DNA from 4 places in the Pseudomonas sp. NPDC086251 genome. Region 3 is predicted to be linked to each of the others. Evidence: predicted binding sites of a transcription regulator. Region 3 holds the regulator's gene; each other region holds the start of a gene.
The links. Region 3 encodes FliA, which starts transcription of late flagellar genes. Its sites were predicted from a motif close to CTAAAGTTTNNNNNNNNNNNGCCGNTAA; they were not measured.

Region 1: the regulator FliA is predicted to act here: its motif matches at 2,087-2,114, upstream of ACIPL2_RS10825 (methyl-accepting chemotaxis protein).
Region 2: the regulator FliA is predicted to act here: its motif matches at 1,911-1,938, upstream of ACIPL2_RS05340 (methyl-accepting chemotaxis protein).
Region 4: the regulator FliA is predicted to act here: its motif matches at 1,991-2,018, upstream of ACIPL2_RS30310 (methyl-accepting chemotaxis protein).

The regions. Positions count from the first base shown of each region.
Region 1 covers NZ_JBIVBY010000007.1:91,782-95,964, forward strand. The annotation lists gene ACIPL2_RS10815 (NorM family multidrug efflux MATE transporter) at 1-938, opposite strand, end outside; gene ACIPL2_RS10820 (LysR substrate-binding domain-containing protein) at 1,116-2,036, shown strand; gene ACIPL2_RS10825 (methyl-accepting chemotaxis protein) at 2,222-4,183, shown strand, end outside.
Region 2 covers NZ_JBIVBY010000002.1:195,856-200,038, forward strand. The annotation lists gene acnA (aconitate hydratase AcnA) at 1-1,491, shown strand, start outside; gene ACIPL2_RS05340 (methyl-accepting chemotaxis protein) at 1,969-3,534, shown strand; gene ACIPL2_RS05345 (alpha/beta family hydrolase) at 3,701-4,183, opposite strand, start outside.
Region 3 covers NZ_JBIVBY010000014.1:116,404-120,586, forward strand. The annotation lists gene flhF (flagellar biosynthesis protein FlhF) at 1-760, shown strand, start outside; gene fleN (flagellar synthesis regulator FleN) at 876-1,706, shown strand; gene fliA (RNA polymerase sigma factor FliA) at 1,703-2,443, shown strand; gene ACIPL2_RS18250 (chemotaxis response regulator CheY) at 2,612-2,983, shown strand; gene ACIPL2_RS18255 (protein phosphatase CheZ) at 3,006-3,794, shown strand; gene ACIPL2_RS18260 (chemotaxis protein CheA) at 3,808-4,183, shown strand, end outside.
Region 4 covers NZ_JBIVBY010000038.1:58,441-62,623, forward strand. The annotation lists gene ACIPL2_RS30310 (methyl-accepting chemotaxis protein) at 1-1,901, opposite strand, end outside; gene ampE (regulatory signaling modulator protein AmpE) at 2,197-3,036, opposite strand; gene ampD (1,6-anhydro-N-acetylmuramyl-L-alanine amidase AmpD) at 3,033-3,593, opposite strand; gene ACIPL2_RS30325 (DUF1631 domain-containing protein) at 3,657-4,183, opposite strand, start outside.

The DNA of each region.
Region 1 (4,183 bases), on a different contig from region 3:
AGCCGCGCATCGAGCAATTGCCCGGCACCATAGTGCTGGCCGATGCGCATGGTGATCGCATAGGAAATGCCCGCCGGGACCATGAACGCCACCGAGACGATTTGCAGGGCAATCTGGTGGGCACCCAGTTGCGTGCTGCCCATGGTGCCCATGCACAGCGCGGCGAAGGCAAACAACCCGACTTCCACCGCATAGGTGCCACCGATGGGCAGGCCCAGGCGCCACAGTTCTTTCAAGTACTGACGGTTGGGCCGCGACAGGCCCTGGCGCAATGGATAAGCGTCGTAGGCAGGATGCCGACGAATGTGCAGTGCCAGCGCCACGGCCATCAGGTTGGCAACAATCGCGGTCACCAGGCCAATGCCCACCAGACCCATTTTCGGCAAGCCGAACATGCCGGTGATCAACGCATAGTTGAGCAGGAAGTTGGCCACGGTGCCGCCGAGGCTGATCATCATCACCGGCGTCGCCCGGCCGATGGCGCTGGTGAAACCGCGCAGGGCCATGAAGCTCAGGTAGCCCGGCAGGGCGAACGGCAGGATCAGCAGGAACTGCCCGGCCGCCTGAACGTTGGTTTCGGTCTGCCCGAACAACAGCAACACCGGTTTGAGGTTCCACAGCAGCAGCCCGGCCACCAGCGCCATCAACCACGCCAGCCACAATCCGGCCTGGGTCAGCCGCGCGGCACCGACGATGTCGCCGGCGCCCTGACGGATCGCCACCAGGGTGCCGACCGCCGCGATTACGCCGATGCAGAAAATCGACACGAACGAGTAGGTCGCCGCACCCAGTCCGCCACCCGCCAGGGCTTCGGGACTCAGGCGCGCCATCATCAAGGTGTCGGTGAGGACCATCAGCATGTGCGCCAACTGCGAGGCAATCAACGGCCCCGCCAGCCGCAAGATGGCCCAGAGTTCAATACGCGCTGGATGCTTCATGATCATCACGCTCGGCTTTTTTAGAGAAGAAGGAAAGTCCAAAGAGATCTGGAAGGGTCGATTCTCGGCGCTCTGGAGGGTTTGCACAAAGGGATAAAAAGGATGGGTTGCATGATTAAAACTCATGCTGGTGAGTTTCTGATAGTTTGTGGGAATCCCGCTATAGGAGCTTTCCGAATGTCTCGTCGTCTCCCTCCCTTGTATGCCCTTCGCGCATTCGAAGCGGCGGCGCGGCATAGCTCATTCACTCGCGCCGCCGAAGAATTGTCGATCACCCAAAGCGCGGTCAGTCGGCACATTCGTACGCTTGAAGAGCATTTCGCCTGTCGGCTTTTTCACCGCAGTGGGCGCAACCTGCAACTGACCGAGTCGGCGCGGCTGATCCTGCCCGGCATTCGCGAAGGCTTCACCGCACTGGAACGGGCCTGCAATACCCTGCGTGCCGAAGATGACATCCTGCGCATGAAGGCACCGTCGACCCTGACCATGCGCTGGTTGCTGGCGCGGCTCAGTCGCTTCCGCCATCTGCAGCCGGGTAACGAGGTGCAGTTGACCAGTGCGTGGATGGACATTGATTCGGTGGACTTCAACCACGAACCCTTCGACTGCGCCGTCATCCTCAGCAACGGAAATTTCCCACTGGACTGGGAGGCGACATTGTTGTTCCCGGAAGAATTGATTCCAGTGGGCGCGCCCAATCTGCTGGACGACCAGCCGTGGGACGTTGCACGCCTGGCCAGCACTGAGCTGCTGCACCCGGCACCGGACCGTCGTGACTGGCGCAATTGGCTGGAGCGCATGGACCTGGCTGATCAGGTGTCGCTCAAGGGCGGGCAGGTGTTCGACACGCTGGAACTGGGCATGATCGCCGCCGCCCGAGGGTACGGCGTGTCGATGGGTGATCTGCTGATGGTGGCGGAAGATGTGGCGCAGGGACGTTTGAGTCTGCCGTGGCCGACGGCTGTCGCCAGTGGTGAAAAATATTACCTGGTCTGGCCGAAAACCCGCCCCGGTGGCGAGCGTATGCGTCGGCTCAGCGATTTCCTGCAGGGCGAAGTCCGGGCAATGGAGTTGCCGAACGTCGAGCACTTGAGCTGAATCGATAGAGCCGCCGCAACAGTGGCCTTGAGCTATATCCCGGTGAACGACTCAAGTATTCAGGTTTGCCGCCGAAAATCTGCACATGGAACCTTCGTGCAGGTTCGACGTATTCCCCATCATTGGAAATTTTGCTGAGTGTGCGTCTGGATCAGGATGATCCGGCCACTCGGCCAGGAGCTGTCATGACTCAACCTCGTGCCCGGATCGCCTCACAGCTTGGTTTTGCACTTGCCGTGATACTGGCGATTGTCATCAGCGGCAGCACCGTGTTCGCCCTGCGCTCGCTGGACACGGCCAACCTCGCCACCCGCGAGGAGCACCTGGCCAGCGAGGCCCGCTTGCTGGCCGATCAATTGAGCACCTTTCACGGCACGCTGCGTGAAAGCACCCAGCGCCTGGCCGGCCTGTTCGAGAAACGTTTTAGCGCGGGGCTGAGCGTGCATCCGGACGAACCGGTGGTCGTGGCCGGCGCCCAGACGCCGGGTCTGCACTTGGGCAGCGAAGTGCTGAACAACAACTTCAAGGAAGTCGACGAGTTCAAGCAAATGACGGCGGGTGTCGCCACGGTGTTCGTGCGCAGCGGCGAAGACTTTGTTCGAGTTAGCACAAATGTCAGCAAGCAGGACGGCAACCGTGCCATTGGCACTCTGCTCGACCACGCGAACCCGGCTTACGCCCGGTTGATGGCGGGGCAGAGCTACGTGGGTCGATCCTTGCTTTTCGAACGCTTCTACATGTCGCAATACACTCCCGTACGCGACAGCAGCGGTAAGGTCATTGCCGTGCTGTACGTAGGATTCGATTACACCGACGCGCAGAACGCGCAATTCGCCAACCTCAAACGCTTCCGCATCGGCCAGACCGGTTCTCTGGCGTTGCTTGATGAGCAGAACAAATGGTTGGTGCCGATCGCCGGCGTGCAAGCACTGGATCGGGCCGTCCCGGCGATCAATAGTCTGGCGAAGACGCCGGGCAAAGGTGAGTTCTGGAGCGACACGTCCGAAGACTTCTACAGCATTGCTGTGCCCTTCGAAGGCGGACCGTGGTCGGTGGTGGCAAGCATGCCGAAAACCGAAATTAGCGCCGTGACCTGGAGCGTCGGCATCCAGTTGGCGATCGGCAGTCTGCTGGCGATGTTGATCGCCGTGGGGTCGGCGGTCTGGCTGCTGCGCAGCAAACTCGCGCCGCTGGGTGATCTGGTGCGTCAGGCCGAAGCCTTGGGCGCCGGTGATTTGAGCGTGCGGTTGAACGTGTCGAGCAACGACGAGATCGGTCAACTGGCCCGCGCCTTCAACCAGATGAGCCAAGCCTTGTCGACCATGGTCGAACACATTCGCAAGGCCTCGCAAGAGGTCAACAGCCGTGCCCAGGCGTTGTCCGGCCTGTCCGGTGGCGCCTATGAAGGGATGGAGCAGCAGTCCGGCGAGATCACCAGCATGGCCGGCGCCGTGGAAGAATTCAGCGCCACCTCGTTGAACATTGCCGACAACATGGGCAGCACCCAGCGACTCGCTCAGGAAAACGCACAGCAAACCCAGATCGGTCGTACATCGATGGACGAAGCGTCCTCGTCCCTGGAACAAATTGCCGGCGCGCTGAACAGCACCGCCACCGTGATCAATACCTTGGGGCAGCGCTCACAGGAAATCGGCGGCATCGTCGGGGTGATTACCTCGATTGCCGAGCAGACCAATTTGCTGGCGCTCAACGCTGCCATCGAAGCCGCCCGGGCTGGCGAGCAGGGGCGTGGGTTCGCGGTGGTTGCCGATGAAGTTCGCAACCTTGCTTCACGCACTCGTCAGGCGACGGACGAAATTTCCGGGATGATCCAGAGCATCCAGCAGGAAACCGGCAACGCTATCAGCACCATGGAACAGGGCAATGTGCTGATGCAGGAAGGCCTGTCGCGCAACGCCAACGTCGCCACGGCGTTGGCGCGGATCGATGAGCAGAGCCGCTCGGCCGGCCAGCAATTTGCAGCGATCACGACGGCGACCCAGGAACAAAGCAGCACCGCGACCCTGCTCAGCAGCAACCTGCAAAGCATTGCCTTGGCGAACAGCGAGCAGCGCGAGGTTGTTTCCAATCTGGCCATCACCGCCAAAGAGCTGGAGAAGCTGGCGGCGGACTTGCGGCATGAGGTT
Region 2 (4,183 bases), on a different contig from region 3:
GGCGTCGCGGTGGGCAATGCCGATCTGGCCGGCGAAGCCGACTACGAATACGAAGGCGAGACCTATCGGCTGAAAAACGGCGCGGTGGTGATTGCCGCGATCACTTCCTGCACCAACACCTCCAACCCGAGCGTGATGATGGCGGCGGGTCTGGTGGCGAAGAAAGCCGTGGAGAAAGGCCTCAAGCGCAAGCCGTGGGTCAAGAGTTCGCTGGCCCCAGGTTCCAAGGTGGTCACCGACTACTACAAGGCTGCGGGCCTGACCCAGTACCTCGATCAGCTGGGTTTTGCCCTGGTCGGCTACGGCTGCACCACGTGCATCGGCAACTCCGGGCCACTGCCGGAGCCCATCGAAAAAGCCATTGTCGCGGCCGACCTGACCGTCGCCTCGGTGCTGTCGGGCAACCGCAACTTCGAAGGTCGCGTGCACCCGCTGGTGAAAACCAACTGGCTGGCGTCCCCGCCGCTGGTCGTCGCTTACGCGTTGGCCGGCACGGTGCGCATCGACATCAGCAGCGAGCCGTTGGGCACCGACAAGGAGGGCAACCTGGTGTATCTGCGGGACATCTGGCCGAGCACCAAGGAAATTGCCGATGCGGTCAACCAGGTCAACACCGCGATGTTCCACAAGGAATACGCCGAGGTGTTTGCCGGCGACGAGCAATGGCAGGCGATTGAAGTGCCGCAAGCGGCGACGTATGTCTGGCAGGACGATTCGACTTACATCCAGCATCCGCCGTTCTTCGACGACATTGGCGGGCCGCCACCGGTGGTCAAGGATGTCGCGGGCGCCCGAGTCCTCGCGCTGCTGGGCGACTCGGTGACCACCGACCACATCTCCCCGGCCGGCAACATCAAGGCTGACAGCCCGGCCGGTCATTACCTGCGCGAGAAAGGCGTGGAGCCGCGCGACTTCAACTCTTATGGCTCGCGTCGCGGCAACCACGAAGTGATGATGCGCGGCACGTTCGCCAACATCCGCATTCGCAACGAGATGCTCGGCGGCGAAGAAGGTGGCAATACGATCTACATCCCGACCGGCGAGAAGCTGCCGATCTATGACGCGGCGATGCGTTATCAAGCGTCGGGCACGCCATTGGTGGTGATTGCCGGGCAAGAATACGGCACCGGATCGAGCCGCGACTGGGCGGCCAAAGGCACCAATCTGCTCGGCGTCAAAGCCGTCATCGCCGAAAGCTTCGAGCGCATTCACCGCTCCAATCTGGTGGGCATGGGCGTGTTGCCGTTGCAGTTCAAACTGGATCAGAACCGCAAGAGCCTGAACCTGACCGGCAAGGAAACCCTCGACATCCTCGGCCTGACCGGCGTCGAACTGACGCCGCGGATGAACCTGACACTGGTCATCACCCGCGCCGATGGCAGCCGCGAGAAAGTCGAGGTGCTGTGCCGGATCGATACGCTCAATGAGGTCGAGTACTTCAAGTCGGGAGGGATTTTGCACTACGTGTTGCGACAGTTGATTGCTTCATAAATCGCTGGCTGACACAGACACCGCCTTCGGGCGGTGTTTTTGTTTGTGCCCTGCAACGAACAAAAACACCCTGCACACCACAAAGCCACTGTAGGAGCGAGGCTTGCCCGCGAAGACGTCGGCACATTCAGCATCAATGTTGGATGTGATTGCCCCTTCGCGAGCAAGCCCGCTCCCACAGGTTATGTGTCGGACAGCAATTCCCTGAACACCACCAATCAACTGTGGGAGATTCTATGTTGCAGGGGAACCCTGCAGCCTTAAATTTGGCTGGTATTCGCTCTGGTTTTTCATCAGCGCGGCCATCGCCACGCATTTAGGCTTGAACCTGCTGCACTTCGGCCTGTTCACTTATCCGATGCTCGCGAGCTGACGCAAGGGTCGTTTTGCGACGCGCCGCTGATTTTCGAAAAAATAATCTCAATAAATGGCTGACACCGCCGACAACCAGTCAAAGCCTTGCGGAATGAACAAGCCATGCGTAATAACCAGCCCATCACACAACGCGAACGGACCTTCCCGGCTCAGCAACGGTTGATTTCCACCACCGATGCCAAGGGCGTGATCACCTACTGCAACGACGCGTTCGTCGAAATCAGTGGCTACTCGCGAGAGGAACTGATCCGTGCGCCGCATAACCTGGTCCGTCACCCTGACGTCCCGGCGGCTGTGTTCGCGCACATGTGGGGCACGCTGAAGCAAGGCTTGCCGTGGATGGGTATCGTCAAGAATCGCTGCAAGAGCGGTGACCACTATTGGGTCAACGCCTACGTCACGCCGGTTTTCGATGGCAATCAGGTCATCGGCTACGAATCGGTGCGGGTCAAACCCACTGCCGAGCAGATCCGCCGTGCCGAAGCGCTTTACCAACGCATCAATCAGGGCAAGTCGGCGATTCCTTCATCAGACAAATGGCTGCCGGTGCTGCAGGATTGGCTGCCGTTCATTCTGGTCAGCCAACTGAGCTTCATGATCGGTGCCACGCTGACATCCCAATGGGGCTTCGCTTTGGCGGCCGGGCTCTCGGTGCCGTTGGGCCTGATGGGTTTGAGCTGGCAACAGCGCGGCCTCAAGCGCTTGCTGGTGCTGGCTGGGCAAACCACCTCCGACCCGCTGATCGCGCAGATGTACACCGACAGCCGTGGCGCTCAGGCGCGCCTGGAGATGTCGATTCTCAGCCAGGAAGCGCGCCTGAAAACCTGCCTGACCCGGCTGCAAGACACTGCCGAGCACCTGAGCGACCAGGCGAAACAATCCGACACCCTGACCCACAAGAGCTCCAGCGGCCTGGAACGTCAGCGCGTCGAGACTGAACAAGTGGCCACCGCCGTCAATCAAATGGCCGCCACCACCCAGGAAGTCGCCAGCCACGTGCAGCGCACCGCCGACGCCACTCAGGAAGCCAATCGCCTGACCGGTCGCGGCCGCGACATTGCCGGGGAAACCCGCGAAGCCATCCAGCGCTTGTCGGTGGTGGTCGGTGAAACCGGTCTGACTGTGACGCAACTGGCCAAGGACAGCGACGAAATCGGCGGCGTGGTCGATGTGATCAAAGGCATCGCCGACCAGACCAACCTGCTGGCGTTGAACGCGGCCATCGAAGCGGCTCGTGCCGGTGAAATGGGTCGTGGCTTTGCAGTGGTGGCTGACGAAGTCCGGCAACTGGCGCAACGCACCAGCGAATCCACCGGGCAGATTCACGCGCTGATCGCCAAGCTCCAGCAAACCGCCAGCACCGCGGTGCAAACCATGGAAGCCGGGCATCGCCAGGCCGAAGAAGGTGTGGCGCGGGTACTGGAAGCGGACCAGGCACTGGTGGGGATCAGCGAAGCGGTGGCCAACATCACCGACATGACCACCCAGATCGCTGCGGCGACCGAAGAGCAAAGCGCCGTGGCCGAAGAAATCAGCCGCAACATCAGCAATATTTCGCAACTGGCTGACCAGACCTCGGAACAGGCACAACACTCGGCGCTGTTGAGTGAAGAACTGACCAAGACGGCGAATACTCAGTATTCGTTGGTGGAGCGGTTTAACCGCTGATACCCGTTGGTCAAAGTGAAAACCCGGACAGTGAAAGCTTCCGGGTTTTTTATTGCCTGGCAGACCGCCTTCGCGGGCAAGCCTCGCTCCTACAGGTTATGCGCACGCCGATAACCTGTAGGAGCGAGGCTTGCCCGCGAAGAGGCCCTGATCGGCACTGTAAATCTCACTGAAGAAATGCAGCAACCTTGCTCGCCGCCGAAGCCAAATGCTGCTCATGCGTAAACCCGGAAGCCTTCAACGGCTTCAAATCATGATCCCCCGCCACGAGCCAGAACACCTCGATGCTCGGTGACAAGGCATAGCCTTCAACGGCCTCACGATTGCCCAGCGCATCCCGCTCGCCCTGCACAATCAACGTCCGCGTCTTCAACCCGGCCAAATGCTCGACCCGAGGCTTCTCCGGTTTCCCCACGGCATAAAACGGATACCCGAGGCACACCAACGCATCGGCTTGCAGTTCATCGGCCAAAAGACTGGCCATCCGCCCGCCCATGGACTTGCCACCAATCGCCAGGCGCCCAGCGACATGGCGTCGCACCACGGCATACACCTCACGCCAGCATTCCAGCAGTTTCGGCGCCGGGTTCGGTGGACGTTTGCCCCCATCGATGCGCCGTTGTGCCATGTAGGGAAATTCGAAGCGCAG
Region 3 (4,183 bases):
CAGTGATATTGAAGAACCTCGTCAGGCCTGGCGGATGCTGTTGGCGCACCTGGCACGGATGATCGCCACCCCGGAAGTCGAGCCGCTGGAAGAGGGCGGTGTGATCGCCATGGTCGGCCCTGCCGGCATGGGCAAGACCACCACGCTGGCCAAGCTCGCGGCCCGTTACGTGCTCAAGTACGGCGCGCAGAACATCGCGCTGGTGAGCATGGACAGCTATCGCATTGGCGCCCAGGAACAACTCAAGACCCTGGGGCGCATCCTCAACGTCTCTGTGACCCACGTCGACCCGGGCCAGTCCCTGGTGCAGGCGCTGGAACCCTTGCTGCGCAAACGCGTGGTGCTGATCGATACCGCGGGCCTCCAGGCCAGCGATCCGGCACTGCGGATGCAGCTCGAAAGCCTGGCCGGTCGTGGCATCAAATCGAAAAATTATCTGGTTTTGGCAACCACCAGCCAGAAACAGGTTCTAACCGCCGCTTATCACAGTTACAAACGCTGCGGGCTTGCTGGCTGCATCCTGACTAAACTGGATGAAACGGCAAGTCTGGGCGAGGTGTTGAGCCTGGCCATCAGTCATGAATTGCCGGTGGCCTACCTGACCGATGGCCCGCGGATTCCGGATGATTTGCATCTGCCGCGTCGTCATCAGTTGGTCAGTCGCGCCGTAAGCGTGCAAATGCAAGAAGAACCCAGCGAAGAAGCCATGGCTGACATGTTCGCTGATATTTACCACAGCCCGACCAAGCAGGTTGGCTGAGGTATTAATGAACAGTTTTTGTACCTACATCGATGGTCTGCCATGCATTGTTCCGTTTGTGAACGCGCAGCCAGTAATGTGGCCTCCGTCTAAGTAAGACAAGGTAAAGAAATTCATGGGCAGCATGCATCCCGTACAGGTGATCGCGGTGACCGGCGGCAAAGGTGGCGTCGGGAAGACTAACGTGTCAGTGAACTTGTCCCTGGCTCTAGCGGAGCTCGGCCGGCGCGTGATGCTGCTGGACGCCGATCTGGGGCTGGCGAACGTCGACGTTCTGCTGGGACTGACACCCAAACGTACCCTGGCCGACGTGATCGAAGGCCGCTGTGAGCTGCGCGACGTGTTGTTGCAAGGCCCTGGCGGCATCCGCATCGTCCCGGCCGCATCCGGTACCCAGAGCATGGTTCATTTGAGCCCGGCTCAACATGCCGGCCTGATCCAGGCGTTCAGCGATATCGGCGACAACCTCGACGTATTGGTGATCGACACCGCGGCGGGCATTGGTGATTCGGTGGTCAGTTTCGTTCGCGCCGCGCAAGAAGTCTTGCTGGTGGTGTGTGACGAACCGACGTCGATCACCGACGCCTACGCACTGATCAAACTGCTGAACCGCGATTACGGCATGAACCGCTTCCGCGTCCTGGCCAACATGGCCCAGAGCCCGCAGGAAGGTCGCAACCTGTTTGCCAAGTTGACCAAAGTCACGGATCGCTTCCTCGACGTTGCCTTGCAATACGTCGGTGCGGTGCCGTACGACGAAAGCGTGCGCAAGGCCGTGCAGAAGCAGCGCGCCGTGTATGAAGCGTTCCCGCGTTCCAAGTGCTCGCTGGCGTTCAAGGCGATTGCGCAGAAGGTCGATACCTGGCCACTGCCGGCCAACCCGCGTGGGCACCTGGAGTTTTTCGTCGAGCGCCTCGTGCAACAAACGGCAGGACCGGTGCTATGACAGCCAGCGGTTACAACCTCTACAAGAAATCGGCACGTGACGCGCAGTACGAGCTGATCGAGCGTTACGCGCCACTGGTTAAACGCATTGCCTACCACTTGCTGGCGCGTCTGCCGGCCAGTGTCCAGGTCGAAGACCTGATCCAGGCCGGGATGATCGGCCTGCTTGAAGTGTCGACCAAATACGACGCCAGCAAAGGCGCGAGTTTCGAGACGTACGCGGGCATCCGCATCCGCGGCGCGATGCTCGATGAAGTGCGCAAGGGGGACTGGGCGCCACGTTCGGTCCACCGCAATACCCGGATGGTCAGCGACGCCATTCGCTCGATTGAAGCTAAAACCGGTCGTGACGCTAAAGATCACGAAGTTGCGGCCGAACTCCAATTGAGTCTCGACGATTATTACGGGATTTTGAACGACACCCTGGGCAGCCGGTTATTCAGTTTCGACGATCTGTTGCAGGACGGCGAACACGAAGGGCTGCACGAGGATGGCGCGAGTGCACATACGGAGCCGTCACGCGATCTGGAAGATGAACGCTTCCAGGCGGCGCTGGCGGACGCGATTGCCAATTTGCCGGAGCGTGAGCGACTGGTGTTGGCGCTGTACTACGACGAAGAGTTGAACCTCAAGGAAATCGGCGAAGTCCTGGGAGTCAGCGAATCTCGGGTCAGCCAGTTACACAGCCAGTGCGCGGCCCGTTTGCGGGGGCGTTTGGGGGAGTGGCGAGCGCGCTGAAGGCAGTGTGGGGACACTGCGAACGTGGCTGGTGTGGTGTTGAAACTGCGCCGGTCTCGATCTGTTGTGCTCCAGACAGTCATTGAGTGCTTTGCCGGATTGATTGAAATGGCGCGTCCAGGTGCTGGGCGCGTTTAAGACTGCTTGGAGGTCGAATTGGACAAGAACATGAAAATCCTCATCGTTGATGACTTCTCAACGATGCGGCGGATCATAAAAAACCTGTTGCGTGACCTTGGGTTCACCAACACGGTCGAGGCTGACGATGGCACAACCGCCATTCCGGTTCTCAACAGCGGAAGCATCGACTTTCTGGTAACGGACTGGAACATGCCTGGCATGACCGGTATCGACTTGCTGCGCCACGTGCGCGCCGATGAAAAGCTCAAGCACTTGCCCGTGCTGATGGTGACCGCTGAAGCCAAGCGCGAGCAGATCATCGAAGCGGCCCAGGCCGGTGTAAACGGCTATGTGGTCAAACCCTTCACGGCCCAGGCGTTGAAAGAAAAAATCGAGAAGATTTTCGAACGCATCGGTTGAGCAACTGCGCCACGGGGAAGCTATGGAGCATATCGAATCTTCACAGGGTGACTTCGAGTCGACCCTGAAAAAACACGCCGTCGAACTGGTCGAAAGCCTTGAAAAAGGCAAGTTCGGCGACGCTGTGCAACTGATCCATGAGCTCAACCAGACCCGTGACCGCGGCCTGTACCAGGAAGTGGGAAAGCTCACTCGCGAGCTGCACAGTGCGATCGTCAATTTCCAGATTGACCCGAACATGCCGCAAGCCGAGGAAGTGTCACAGATCACGGACGCCACCGAGCGCCTGGGGTATGTGGTCAAACTGACCGAGGCGGCGGCCAACCGCACCATGGACCTGGTGGAAAACGCCACGCCGCTGGTCAACAGCCTGAGCACTGAAGCCCAGGCCTTGAGCACCGATTGGGGACGGTTCATGCGTCGCGAAGTCGGAGCTGAAGAGTTCCGTGAACTGGCGCGGCGAGTCGACGGTTTCCTGACACGCAGCAGCGAAGACAATCGCGTGGTGTCGAGCAACCTTAACGACATCCTGCTCGCCCAGGATTACCAGGACCTCACCGGTCAGGTAATCAAGCGCGTGACGCAGTTGGTCACCGAAGTTGAAAGCAACCTGCTCAAGCTCGTGCTTATGGCCAGTCAGGTGGACCGCTTTGCGGGCATCGAACATGACCGTGAAGCGATGCTGGCAGAAAAAGATCCGCAAAAACATCTCTCTCAGGGTGAAGGTCCGCAGATTCATGCCGATAAAAGAGAAGACGTTGTGTCCGGTCAGGACGATGTAGACGATTTGCTTTCCAGCCTTGGATTCTAGGAGCACCCCATACATGAGCTTCGGCGCCGATGAAGAGATCCTTCAGGATTTCCTGGTTGAGGCCGGCGAGATTCTAGAGCAACTGTCCGAACAGCTGGTCGAGCTTGAAAGCCGACCGGATGATGCGGACCTGCTCAATGCAATTTTTCGCGGTTTTCACACTGTAAAAGGGGGCGCCGGCTTCCTCCAGCTCCATGAGCTGGTGGAGTGCTGTCACATCGCCGAGAACGTGTTCGACATCCTGCGCAAGGGTGAGCGACGCGTCGACTCGGAACTGATGGACGTGGTTCTCGAAGCGCTGGACGCGGTGAACAGCATGTTTGCCGAAGTCCGCGAGCGCAGCCCGGTCACGGCTGCCACGCCTGAATTGCTTGCAGCCCTGGCCCGTC
Region 4 (4,183 bases), on a different contig from region 3:
TGGTCGATGTCGTGCGCCACGGCCGTCTGCTGTTCCACCGCCGCGGCGATCTGCTGGTTTTGATCGACGATCATGCCGACCGCGCCGAGGATGTTTTCCAACGCTTGCTGGACCTTTTCCGACTGCCCCACCGTGCCGTTGGCCATCTGGTGACTGGTGCCCATGGCCTTCACCGCCGCGCCGACACCGCTGTGCAGCTTGGCGATCATCTGCTCGATTTCTTCGGTCGATTGCTGGGTGCGCTTGGCCAGGGTCCGGACTTCATCCGCCACCACCGCAAAACCACGGCCCTGCTCACCGGCCCGCGCGGCTTCGATGGCCGCGTTCAGGGCCAACAGGTTGGTTTGTTCGGCGATGCTCTTGATCACTTCGAGCACGCGGCTGATCGATTGGCTGTCGTTGGCCAGTTGGTTGATCACCAGCACCGATTGATCGATTTCAGTGGCCAGCGCGGCGATGCTGCCCTGCTGGGATTGCACCAGGCCGCGACCGCTGATGGTCTCGTCGTTGACGCTGTGGGCGCTGCTGACTGCGGCGGCGGCACTGCGCGCCACTTCCAGCGAGGTGGCCGACATCTGGTTCATCGCCGTGGCGACTTGCTCGATCTGCGAGCGCTGCCCCGCCACGGCCTGGTTGCTGCGGGCAGATACATTTTCGACCTGACCGGCCTGCCGCTCGACTTCGCCCACCGTCTGCCCTACCCGTTCGATCAGGTCATGGATTTTCTTCACAGTGCCGTTAAACACCTCGCCCAACTCGCCCAGTTCATCGCGGCTGTTGGCACTGAAGGTCACGGTCATGTCGCCGGCTGCCACCTTGTCCATCATCGCGCCGAGCCGCTTGAGGGTGGTGCGGGTCGAGGCATAGAAACCGCCGTAGAGATAAAAGATCAACACAAACACCACCGACAGCGCCACGGCTTGCAAGACCATGTGCGTGCGGTTCTGCTCCAGGCGTTGCTGCAACTGGCTGCCGAGAAACTTCAGGGTCGCTTCATTGAGTTGGTAGGTCTGGTCCATCAGGCCCGTGACCTGATCGTAAAAGCCCTGCCACGGCGTATCGAGCGTGTCCGCCATTACCACTTGCTCTTCGAACAGCTCACTGGCCTTTTTCAACGACGCCTTGCTGCTTTCAGCCTGGGTCGCCAGGGCCTCTTTCGCGGCTTTGCTGGAGCCCAGGGCATCCTGCAACTTCAGCCCATACTCGGCCTGGAGCTTTTCGATCTGCGCCAGCAGCTCATCGAAACGGGTACTTGACGCCGAATTGAGAAACCCTTGCCCCAGCGAAAACGAGCCCATCGCCCGGCCCTCGCCCAGCAATTGGGTCACGGGGGGCGTGACGTTGGTGATGAGTTCGCTCAGCTGGCGCATGTCGCTCTGCGTGTCGCGGCTCAGGCCGGCCTGACTGGCGATGATCTGGCTGAAAATCTGCGCGTTGCCGAGCAACTTGGCGCTCATCCCGCTTTTGCTTTGCAGGGAGCTTTCCGCTTGCTGGGCCTTGAACGCGGCGATCATTTCATCGCGCTTGGTATCGAAAACCGCGATTTGTTCGGGGTCGGTGGTCATCGCCGTCAACCCTTGCAAACGGCTCAATACGCTCTGCCCCAGGGTGTTGATCTGCGACTCGACATTGCCGGCCTTGCCTGACTGGCCGAGGCTGACGTTGATCTGCACCAGGTTGTTCAGGGTTTCCAGATCACGCCGCAACGTCAAGCTGCTGCCCAGCAGATCAAGGCTTTGCAGCTCGACCCGAGTGCCGTGGAATTCACGATAGGAATCGCGCACCAGATAGAAGTTGGTCACCAGCATTGGCACCAGGAACAGCACGCTGATCAGGCTGAACTTCATACCAAAGCTCAGGCGGTTCATCAGCGCGACAGCGGGATAGAGCAAGCTCTTCACTGGAAGTCTCCCTTTGATTTCTTATTTTTATTTGGCAGGCGCGGGTCGACAGCAGATAGCCACTATTCGGCGCCAGCTCTGTATAACGTAAATCGGCGGGAGGTTTTGTAACTTAAGGTTAACGGCAGACACACGGTCCTGTAGCAGCTGCCGAAGGCTGCGTTCGGCTGCGTAGCGGTCGTAAATCCTGATTACGCGGTGAGACTGGCACACCGCGGTGACTGGCACAGCGCCTGCTGCGCAGTCGAACCCAGCCTTCGGCAGCTGCTACATGGACCGAAGGTTGTTGGAAGGGTTAGCGGATCAGGACTGTCCACAGGGCGAACCCGGCATACCAGAGCACCGCGGCTCGCAGCAACAACTCCCAGATCCGGTCGAGGTTGTTGATGCCATCCGGCCCGACTACCGGGGCCGGAATTTCGCCGGCCACCAGGCCGACCTTTTCGATCAGCTGCGCGGCGCTGATGTTCCAGTTCAGCAGCTCGTGCACCATCACGCGGCCCACCGCGACAAAGTTACCCACCAGGGCAAAACTCGCCGCCAGCAGACGCACCGGTACCCAATCGAAGGCATGACGCAGCTGCGAAGCGCGCTCGACTACGGCCGGGTTCTGCCCGTGTTCTTCAGTCAAGGCCAGCAGTCGATAGCTCAGCGCGGCGACCGGGCCGAGCAGGAAGTACCAGAAAATCACCGCAAAAAAACTCTGATAAGCCTCCCACAGCAGGTGACCCTCGACCCGCTCGAGCAATTGCTCGCCACTGTCGGCGCAGATGTCCACGTCGCGTTTCGCCACATGGGCGGCGGCTTGCAGGTCTTCCCGGCGCCAGGCATCACGAAACGGCCCGAGACCGGCCAGCAGATCGCCACGCCCCAGGCTGTAAATCACCACCAGCAAGTGCACCGGCAACGCCAGCAGGCCGTAGGCCACCGGCTCCAGCACCCACAACAGCAAACCCAGCAGCGCTACCGGCAACAACACCAGCACCACCAATACCAGCCAAGGACTTTTCGCCAGGCGCGGGCTGGATTCCAGTTTGTGCAACTCGCGCACCCAACCACCATCACGCTGAACCCGATGACGCAGGGCCGAGAACTTCTCGATCCAGACCGCCAACAGCAACACCAGAAAACTCATTGTTGTTCCTCTTTAACCAGGGCTGCGCGATAGCGTGCCCAGTCGAACGCGGGCCCCGGGTCGGTTTTGCGTCCGGGTGCAATGTCGCTATGCCCGCAGATGCGTTGCGCGGTGATGGCCGGAAAAGCGCTTTGCAGCTGTCGGGTCAAGGCCGTCAACGCGTCATATTGAGCGTCGGTGAACGGCAGATCATCCGTGCCTTCAAGCTCGATGCCCACGGAAAAATCGTTACAGGTTTCCCGCCCTTCGAAGCTCGATACACCGGCGTGCCAGGCGCGCTCAAGACAAGAGACAAACTGAGTGACAGTGCCGTCACGCTCAATCAGGAAATGCGCAGATACCCGCAGCTCAGCGATCCCTTCAAAGTAGGGATGCTCCGTGACATCCAGACGATTCTGGAAAAACTCCTGCACCTTGCCGGTGGCGAATTGCGCTGGCGGCAGGCTGATGTTGTGAATCACCAGCAGGGAAATTTCGCCCATGGGGCGCGCATTGAAGTTGGGCGAGGGGCATACACACACGCCCTGACACCAACCGCTCGCGAGGTCCAACTGCATACAGGTTCCTTCAACGACGACTGTGTGGTGCCCAGTATGCCGCGATAGACCCTCGGGGCGCGATCACTTGCCGCGATTGAGGCGCTGCAAGTTGCCGATCACCGACTCCAGGGCCCGGTCGAACAGCAAGGTGTCGTCAAGCATACGCACCGCGCCACGGCGAAATTCCAGGGCCAGCCCGGTGCGGCTGCGCTCCAGCACTTTCATGCCGGTGCGGTCAACGAAAATGTATTTTCCGGTGGCCTCGATGATGGCCGCCAGCTTGCAGCGCAGGGTGTTTTCCTCGTCTTCCTGAAACTCGACCCAGCAGCCCGGACGCAGCTGATCGACCTGAAGCAAACCCGCATCGTCCGCTGGCAAACGGATTGAAGCCGTTTCAATCGGGCCTTCGTCAGCGGTCCGCAGTACGATTTCCTCACGCACTTCGACCATCACCGGCGCTTCGGCAGACTGGTCATGCTTTTGTCCTGGCGATTCGAACAGCTGCACATGCAAAGTCTCCAGCTCGCTGAAAAACTCACCGGTGGCAAACGGATCGAACGCCGAACTGCTCAACCCGTCACGCAGTGATTTGAGCAGCCCCGGCACCA